Regions from separate parts of the Murimonas intestini genome, predicted to be linked through region 2. Evidence: riboswitches for the same ligand, from Rfam matches in the RefSeq annotation. Region 2 holds a riboswitch; each other region holds the start of a gene.
What was found. Region 2 has a riboswitch for cobalamin ahead of NSB28_RS21080 (ABC transporter substrate-binding protein). Riboswitches for the same ligand answer to the same signal wherever they lie in the genome.
Positions count from the first base shown of each region.

Region 1: linked by a shared signal. The riboswitch ahead of NSB28_RS23270 (ABC transporter substrate-binding protein) and the one ahead of NSB28_RS21080 (ABC transporter substrate-binding protein) in region 2 are both predicted to bind cobalamin.
Region 3: linked by a shared signal. The riboswitch ahead of NSB28_RS19800 (energy-coupling factor ABC transporter permease) and the one ahead of NSB28_RS21080 (ABC transporter substrate-binding protein) in region 2 are both predicted to bind cobalamin.

Region 1 covers NZ_JANKBI010000025.1:33,150-36,429, reverse strand. The annotation lists gene NSB28_RS23275 (extracellular solute-binding protein) at 1-926, shown strand, start outside; cobalamin riboswitch at 1,034-1,226, shown strand; gene NSB28_RS23270 (ABC transporter substrate-binding protein) at 1,409-3,010, shown strand; gene NSB28_RS23265 (ABC transporter permease) at 3,016-3,280, shown strand, end outside.
Region 2 covers NZ_JANKBI010000019.1:109,038-112,317, reverse strand. The annotation lists gene srtB (class B sortase) at 1-145, shown strand, start outside; gene NSB28_RS21090 (NAD-dependent protein deacylase) at 193-906, shown strand; gene NSB28_RS21085 (DUF951 domain-containing protein) at 959-1,153, shown strand; cobalamin riboswitch at 1,269-1,452, shown strand; gene NSB28_RS21080 (ABC transporter substrate-binding protein) at 1,688-2,755, shown strand; gene NSB28_RS21075 (FecCD family ABC transporter permease) at 2,759-3,280, shown strand, end outside.
Region 3 covers NZ_JANKBI010000017.1:71,376-74,655, forward strand. The annotation lists gene hemA (glutamyl-tRNA reductase) at 1-1,055, opposite strand, end outside; cobalamin riboswitch at 1,222-1,403, shown strand; gene NSB28_RS19800 (energy-coupling factor ABC transporter permease) at 1,534-2,286, shown strand; gene NSB28_RS19805 (energy-coupling factor ABC transporter substrate-binding protein) at 2,288-2,611, shown strand; gene cbiQ (cobalt ECF transporter T component CbiQ) at 2,630-3,280, shown strand, end outside.

The sequences.
Region 1 (3,280 bases), on a different contig from region 2:
TTTATAAACGGGCTTTGAGATTCTATTTCATGGCCAATCAGAGAGGGCTTCTGGACCCGGATTCCATGACACAGAGCTACAGCAGCCTGGATAAGAAGTTCAGTGAGGGAAGGATCATGTTTTCCTGGTTTTCCTGGCTGTCTGGCACTTACAATATTGATTCGTCAGGCCATGTGAACAATGCCCAGCGGCCGGACGGGTATGCGAATGTGCCTGCCGGGGATATGAAGATATATGAAGCGCCTGACCAGATAATCGGGAGGAACTGGTATTTTGCCATCAGCAAAAACTGCAGAGAGATCGATAAGGCGTGTGAATTCCTGAACTGGATCTATGATCCTGAGGTGGAGCGTTATCTGTACAACGGGCCGGAAGGCGGAGTATGGAATTATAATGAGGATGGGGAGCCGGTGGTGACTGAGGAGGGCTGGCATGTGATAAACAATAAGGCCGAGGACATCATGCCTGTCAGGTGGGGAGGCGCTTTCCAGGACGGGACATATCTGCTGAACGCCCTGGGGCTGCAGGCCTCCACCATTATGGATGACGGCTATACCATCGGGTACAGGTATTGGCCCTCCAGTCTGAATGCAAATGCCACCCTGATGCAGAAGGAAGTAAATGAAATGCTTGGAACAGACACTCTGGCAGAGTATCTCTATAAGAATGATATGGTAGCAAAATCCACAATAGCCGTAAATATGATCCCGCCTGCTTCCGATGAGATGGAGACAAGGATAAATGCCATCGGGGAGATCGTGCGCGACTATTCATGGCAGATGGTCTATGCAAAGGATAACACAGAGTTTGAATCACTCTGGACGGTGATGGTGGAAAAAGCTGAGAAGCAGGGACTATATGATGTGGAAAGCTACTATAAAAATGCCTGGGAGAACGCCCTGACGAAAGCGGCGGAATATGAGTGAGACAGCGGCATGCGACTAGTACCATAAGTTTTTCTAATACCCCGGTTAAGAAAAAAATGAATATCTTTTTGTCTTATATTGTGGTAAAATCAAACCTGCAAGTTAAATAAATAATAAAGATGCAGAGGTACGCCGGAGGCAATTCCGGTGTTTAATAGGGAATACAGTGAGAATTCTGTAGCAGCCCGCTTTACTGTGATAATTATGCTTTTCTTCAAATATGCCACTGGCCCGCAAGGCTGGGAAGGCGGAGAGAGTGACGATTTAAGCCAGGAGACCTGCCCTGCATGAGAGACATGTGTTTTCGGTGGGGAAAAACAGGTAAATGAGCAATAGAAAGAGCGAGTATCAGATCTGCGTTTTTTCAGGAGCATACAGAAGAGTGATACTTCAATCGTTTACATGGATAAGGGCACTGCCGCCGGGCAGTGCCCTTTCCCGTTTCCGGAAAACCACTCACAGACAATGAAGGAGGAAAAAGAATGAAACGCAGCTGGAAGAAAATGACGGGCCTGTTCATGGCAGCAGCCCTGGGAGTAAGCCTTATGGGGTTTACAAGTGAGGCCAAGAGCACAGAGGGGGCGGCAGACGCCGCGGAGAGTCTGAATGAGACAAAAGAGATGGTGCTGGGATCAGTGCGTGATATGATCCCGGGGGAGGGAGATGCGTTTTATGTGAACCTGAGCGCTCAGGTATGGGAGCCATTAGTCATCAACAACAATCACAAGCTGGAGCCGGGGCTGGCAGAGTCCTGGGAGACAAATGATGACTGTACTGAATGGACATTCCACCTGGTGGAAAATGCATCATTCACAGACGGAGTAAAATTTGATGCAGATGCCTGCATGAAAAATATTGAAAGATATAAAGCAGGACCATTGACATCTACGTATACATCACTGAGCATAGATAAGTCATTTCCAAATCTTAAGGAGATGGTCAAAATTGATGATTACACTGTGAAATTTGTGTTCAGTGAGCCGATCACCACGCTGGATGCCCTGCTGGGAGATTACGGCAGTCCAATGATCAGCCCTAACTGTTTTGATGCGTCCACAGGGGAGATCACATCCCAGGTCGTGGGCACAGGACGCTATATCATTGATGAGCATGTACAGGACCAGTATGCTACATTTGTGAGAAATGAAGACTACTGGGGAGAAAACCCAGGCAAGCTTAAAAGCTACAGGGTAAACTGCATCCCTGATTCAGAGACACGCTATTCAGCACTCGTGTCAGGAGAGATCATGGGCCTGATGGACAATGGCGCTATCATGGTTGATGCGGCAGATAAGCTGGTTAAAAGTGATGACAGATTCGTGATTGAGCCCACAAAGAGTCATATGACGCATTACCTGTATGTCAACGGGTCCAAAGAATATTTAGGTGACGTGAGGCTGCGTCAGGCGATCAGCTATGCAATCGACAGGGAGCAGTTAAATGAGACTTTGTATGCAGGTCTGTGCTATCCGGCCTATGGCGCTCTGAGCAACCAGACACCGCTTTATAAGGACATTCAGGGTGAATACAATCTGGAAAAGGCAAAAGAGCTGGCGGATGAAGTGCTGGGGGGACAGCGCCTTCAGACTACCATGATCCTGGGACAGAGGGTAGTGGACGGCTATCCGGTGAAGGCAATGGCAGAATATATGCAGGCAGCCTTGTCTGAAATAGGTATAGATATGACGATCGAAGTGCTGGATAATGCTGTTACTACAGACAGGCTGAAAGCCGGCGATTATGATTTTAATATTACAGTGACAGGTTTAAACAGCGCAGATCCCTATGCAACTCTCTTTGGATGGATGGGAACAGAGGGCGGCAGTAATGTGAGCTACCACTGGAACTATTCTAATCCTGAGGTTGACGAACTGCTTTCAACTGTACTCAACGAGAAGGATGAGCAGAAGAGGGCAGAGATATATGGACGCCTCCAGGAAATTTCTGCAGAAGAGCTTCCGGTGATCTCCATCCTTTATTATGTGAATGTAAATATCCACAATAAAGAGGTCACAGGCTATGTATCTGACCTGTTTGATGGCGTGAGCATCCCGACCCTGGAATGGGCAGACGAAAGTAAATAGAAAATATGGCAGTTCTAAAATATATAGGGAAAAAGCTTCTGATGCTGGTCCCTGTCCTGTTTGGTATTTCAGTGCTGGCATTTATGCTTGGAATGGCTTCCCCGGGAGATCCGGTGGAGGCCATCCTCAATCCGGACGGGACGCAGATCATAGACCAGAAGGAGTATGATATAGTGCGGGAAAGGCTGGGACTGGATGATCCAGTACCCGTACAATATGTTAAATGGCTGAAGAATGCCCTTACAGGAGAGCTGGGGCGTTCCTTTTTTA
Region 2 (3,280 bases):
TGACGCGGTGGAGCGCTCTGTAGTTAAGAGTAAGACGGCAGTGACTAGTAAGGACAAGGTAGTTACCCTGTCGACCTGTACCGGAAATGATGCCACCAGATTTATAGTGCAGGGAAAATTGATTGAAACCTACGATTCTAAATAAAGTCTGATGATAAAGGCTGATGGGGAAAGGCAAAGGAGGATATTGTTATGGACAGTGTATCACGTCTGAGAGAAATGATTGAAGGCAGCAGCAATATTGTATTCTTCGGTGGGGCGGGAGTTTCCACGGAAAGCGGGATACCTGACTTTAGGAGCACTGACGGGCTGTATCACCAGCAGTATGATTATCCGCCTGAAACTATCTTAAGCCATACCTTTTTTATGAGGAACACAGAAGAGTTTTACAGGTTTTACAGGAATAAGATGCTTGTTCTGAACGCACAGCCAAATGCAGCCCATCAAAAGCTTGCGCAGCTGGAAGCAGAGGGCAAGCTGAAGGCTGTCATTACCCAGAATATTGACGGCCTTCACCAGAAGGCGGGCAGCAGGGAGGTTCTGGAGCTTCATGGGAGCGTCCACAGGAATTATTGCATGAAATGCCATAAATTTTATGATGCAGAGTATATGCTGGAATCACACGGTGTGCCAAAGTGTGAATGCGGGGGAACAATAAAGCCTGATGTGGTTCTCTATGAAGAGGGGCTGGACAATACGACACTTTCCAAGGCTGTACGTTACATATCTGAGGCTGATATGCTTATTATCGGAGGCACCTCACTTGTGGTATACCCGGCAGCAGGACTTGTGGATTATTATCAGGGGGACAAGCTGACAGTTATTAATAAGACTGTGACTCCCCAGGATAAGTATGCCAATCTTGTAGTTCAGGGAAGCATCGGGGAAATATTGGGGCAGATATAGGGAAAGATAGTTACGAAAGATCATATTTTTCAGTAAAGGAGCTGGGCTGGGAATGGAAAAGCTTAATTATGAAGTCGGAGATATAGTGAAGCTGAAAAAGCAGCATCCCTGCGGAAGCAGCGAGTGGAAAATCATGAGGGTCGGCGCTGATTTCAGGCTTCAGTGCCTGGGATGCGGACATCAGATCATGATAGCCAGGAAGCTGGTGGAAAAGAACACCAGAGGGCTGAGGAAGCCGGAGGATTAGTATATTAATAAGTTATTGTTTCTCCGTGACCAGTAACTTTATAACGTCCGATCTGCATATGAGTCAAAACGAGGGTTGACTTTTTGCAGATATATGGTGTAGTATATTGGCAGTAATTGATAAAAGGATATTAAGTGCCCACAAGGTGGGGTAATAGGGAATTAGGTGTAAATCCTAAGCGATCCGGTCACTGTAAATGGTGAGCAGAGGCATAAAATGTCATTGCATGAAAGTGTGAGAAGGCATGCTGCTGCGCATGAGCCATGAGCCAGGAAACCTGCTTAATATAAGGTTGGTATCTTCCGCAGAAAGTATCCACACCCAATAAAGAATATATGACAGCCGGCACAGGGGGCAGAAGGCGTGTATTTACACGCTGCATATACTGTGCTGCCAGCTGGAATAAATGAAATGTCTGCGGATCGTGCAGGCATTTTTTTATTCAGGGAAACTTTGTTCTTGTGAAATAAGACCTTCAGGGAGGATGTGCAGCTGCGGTGGTATATAAAAATCATTCAAAGGAGAAATGAAAAAATGAAGAAAAAAGCAGTAGCAATTGTAATGACGGGAATGATCTGCGGCCTGACAGCCTGGGGTGCAGGAAATGGAACAGTGGCGGAAGCGGCTGAAGGGACAACGGAAACTGTCACAGAAGTGCAGGAGACAGAAGCGGAGGATGAAAACGCCTCTAATTATCCTCTCACGATCAGTACGTTTAATTATGAGAAAGAACCTGTAGAGGAAACCTTTACTGAGGCGCCTAAAAAGGTTATTACTGCATGGCAGAATTCTGTGGAGACTATGCTGGCTCTGGAGCTTGAGGATAATATTATCTCTATCATCGGTGTCACTAAGGATGATATCACACCTTCCTTACAGGATGCTTATGCTAAAATCGAAGATAAAGAATTTAATGATTTCACAGACAGCAATGCAGCTATGAGCAAAGAAGCGGCAATCATGCTGGAGCCGGATTTTATTCTGGCATGGAAGTCCACCTTCTCTGAAAAATCACTGGGAGACGTGGATTACTGGCATAAGAATGGCGTTAATACATACATGGCGCTGAATTCAAATGATATCAGCGAAAAGAGGACAGTGGAGAATGAATACCAGGATATCCTGACAATTGGAAAGATCTTTAACGTGGAGGATAAAGCCCAGGCCATCGTTGATGAGATGGAAGCCGCTGTTGACAAAGTGACAGAGGCAGCTAAAGGCAAGGAAAAGAAGAAAGTGCTTGTGGTAGAATTCCTCGGTGATTCCATCAATGTATACGGTGATACAATGCTTGCAGGCGACATGGTGACAAAGATGGGCGGAGAGCTGGCGGACGCTGACGGACAGATCGGAAAAGAAGATCTTGTTGCACTCGATCCTGATGCTATCTTCGTGATACATATGGAAGGGTACGGAGAAGGCGCAGGTTCTGAGGCACTGAAGAATATCACAGAGGATCCTGCTTTCTCAAGCCTGAAGGCTGTAAAAGATAATCAGGTATTTCCTCTGAATTTAAGTGATGTGTACACAAGCGGCATCCGCACCATTGACGGACTGAATGCCATCGGTGAAGCATTATATCCGGAATTATACCAGGAGTAAAAAATGAAGAAGAAAGCATCTTATATTACCATATGTATCGTACTGCTTGCAGCGCTTGGGGTATCGCTGCTGGCAGCAGTCACTATAGGATCCTCCAGCCTGACTATAGAGCAGGTCTATGAGATCATCCTCTATAAGCTGTTCGGCATTGGAGACGGCACGGCCCTGGGGGCAGGGCCGGTACACGATGTGGTATGGTATATCAGAATGCCCAGGCTGATCCTGGCGCTGCTGGTGGGCATGGGACTTTCTGTCTGCGGTGTCATCATGCAGGCAATAGTTAAGAATCCTCTGGCAGACCCATATGTGCTGGGTATCTCTTCAGGTGCATCGCTTGGGGCTACCCTCTCTATTATGCTTGGAGTGGGGGTGGCGCTGGGGGCCAATGCAGTAGGCGGCATGGCTTTTCTGGGAGCCTTTGGTATTTCTGTGGCTGTGGTGGGACTGGCAAATGTAGGGGGCAGGGCCAATTCAGTCAAGCTGCTCCTTGCAGGTATGGCACTGAGCGCAGTATGTTCAGCTTTT
Region 3 (3,280 bases), on a different contig from region 2:
AGACGCAGCTCTACGTCTCTGGCTGCTTCTTCTTTGATCTCCTGTATTTTGGGGATCACATCCCTGCACTCATACCATGTGTAGAATTCTTCCATCTGCTCCTCTAAGATATGATCTGCCCTGGCAATATTTGCCCTGACTTTTTCACTTTTTATATCGACCTTAAAGTAATCAATATCATATAACGTGATATTTTCAAGCTTTCCTGCTTCAGGATCTATATCTCTTGGCACTGCCAGATCCACAAGGACTACAGGATGAGACACCTGTGCCTCTCTGACACAGTGTTCCTTCAGTGTATAATTAGGGCTTGCAGTGGCACTTATCACATAGTCACATTTTGGAAACAGCTGCATCCTGTCTCCATAATCGATCCTTTTGCAATCCCTTGGAATATCTACGATACCGCTGCGGTACTGGCGCACCGTGACAGTTACATCCGCGCCCGCTTCATGCATGACAGTGGCCGTCAGCCGCCCCATCTCCCCGTTTCCTATGACCATGCAGATCTTTCCTTCAAATGTATGCCCTTCCTGCCTCAGCGTATCAAGAGCCTGGTGTATAACCGATCTGTTGGCCGTAGAAAGAGATACTTCCGTCTTGACTTTCTTGCCTGCCGTCACCGCCATCCTGAATAATACTTCAAGGACATTATCCGCCGCATACTGCTCTCTCGCCAGAGCCAGGGCATCCTTCACCTGGGTAATGATCTGATCCTCCCCCAGTATCCGTGACTCAAGTCCTGCCGCCAGACGGAAAAGATGGGCCACGGCCTCTTCCCCTTCTCTGTATACAAAATAAGACCTGTAGAAGCCTCCGTCGGGTATTTCCCTAACCTCACACAAAAGGTCAAACAGGGACCCCTGAAATTCTTCTTCACAGCTCACATAAAGCTCCATCCTGTTACATGTAGAGAGCAGGATACATCCCTCAATGCCTTCGATGCCCTTAAAGAAATCCAATGCTTCGGCACATCTTTTTTTAGTGAATGAAAAGATTGTCCTTATATCGATCCCGGCCCTGCTGTGATCGATCCCTATCATTTGAATACTCATGTAAATACCGCTCTGCCTTTCAAACTTAATCTTGTGTTACTGTTCACAGAACCGTAACAATCTTGTATCATCATAGCACAACATGTGCCAAAATCAAACAAATTTTTTAGCCCGGCAACACTCATTTCACACATTGACAATTTATGGGACAAATGATAAAATCTTATCATAATTGAGTATCGACAGGTGTCCGTTAAACGGAAGAATAGGAAAGCCGGGTTAAAAGCCCGCACGGTCACGCCGCTGTAAAGGAACAGCAGCTATCCAGATACGCCACTGTGAAAATGGGAAGGCGGGTAGCTGTGAAGAAGCCTGAGTCAGAAGACCTGCCTGCGATAAACGATTTACACCTGGTTACGAACGATGGCCGGTGTATGATACATTCCCTTAGAATAAGGGGATTTTTGTCGTATACCCGTCTGCATCCAGACGGGTTTTTTTATGTCAGCACTCAATTTCAATCAGGAGGAAGAAAGTTATGAGTAAAAAGCAAAAAAAGCTGGTCATTCTGGCCGGCGCATTCGCACTCGCCCTTGGGATCACACCTGTGGCTAATGCAATGCACATTATGGAAGGGTACCTTCCTGCAGCATTCTGTATCGCATGGGGCGTTATCTGTATTCCGTTCCTGCTGGCAGGTTTCTTTTCTATCAAAAAATCTCTGCAGGCAAACAGAAAGGCACTTACACTTCTGGCTATGTCGGGAGCCTTTATCTTTGTAATTTCATCCCTGAAAATTCCGTCTGTAACAGGCAGCTGTTCACACATGACAGGGACTGGCCTCGGCGCAATCCTCTTCGGACCGTCATCTGTAGCCATCCTCGGTATTATTGTGCTTCTTTTCCAGGCGATCCTGCTGGCCCACGGCGGACTTACTACCCTGGGCGCCAACACATTCTCTATGGCAATTGCAGGCCCATTCCTTTCCTTTGGAATCTATAAGCTCTGCATGAAGTTTAAAATCAACAAAAGAGTGAGTGTATTCCTCGCTGCCATGCTCGGTGACCTTTTTACATACTGTGTGACAAGCCTTCAGCTGGCTCTGGCACATCCTTCAGACCAGGGCGGCGTTGGCGCTTCCGCTGTGAAATTCCTTGCAGTATTCGCACCTACACAGCTTCCTCTTGCTGTGCTGGAAGGTATCCTGACCCTGATCATCATAATCGGGCTGGAATCCTTCGCTATGCCTGAGCTGAAAGCCATCGGATTTGTTAAAAAGGAGGCTAAATAATATGAGTAAGAATACAAAAACCGTCTTAATATTGATCGCAGCCGCCATTTTAATTGCCATAGTACCATTATTTGCCCTTAAGGGCGCCGAATTCGGCGGTTCAGATGATGCGGGCAGCCAGGTAGTTGAAGAAGTAAACAGCGGCTATGAGCCCTGGTTCACTCCTGTTCTGGAAACTATGCTGGGCGGGGAGCTTCCCGGGGAAGTAGAGAGCCTTATCTTCTGTATCCAGACCGGCATTGGCGTTGGCATCATGGCTTTTTGTATGGGACGCCTTGTTGAGCGCAAAAAATGGTCGAAAAAACTTGGGAAAGAACTTGAATAGTCAAAAAGGAGTACTGTCTTGATTGTTATAGATAAGCTTTGCTATTATTCCAAATTAAGATATGTCAATGCCGGTGAGAAGTTTGCCTATGCAATGGCCACACTGATTTTCTGTCTGGTCTCACGTTCGATTGCCATAGCTCTTCTCGTCCTCGCAGTAAATGGGATCCTCAATGTAAAAACAGGGGGGATCCCACTTTCCCGTTATAAAACATTAATGGCCGTCCCTCTGGCATTCTTATTCTTAAGCACCATCGCAATTATTATAAATATTTCAAAAACTCCCCTGGATGCCTTTGCCATTCCTGTTGGGAGCTATTACATTACAGGCAGCCATTCATCTATCCTGTATGGGATCCAGCTGATCCTGACCGCGCTGGCCAGTGTATCCTGCCTCTATTTCTTATCCCTGAATACTCCTATGACAGACATCATCCTTGTCCTGCACAGGCTTCACTGTCCGCTTTTGCTGCAGGAACTGATGCTCCTGATCTACCGTTTCATCTTTGTACTTCTGGATATTGCGTCAGCGATCACCACCTCCCAGAATTCACGTCTGGGCAACAAGGACTATAAGACATCCCTAAAATCTTTTGGTTCAATGATCTCAGTCCTTTTCATCAGGGCAATGAAAAAATCAAATGCCCTCTATGATGCCATGGAGGCCAGG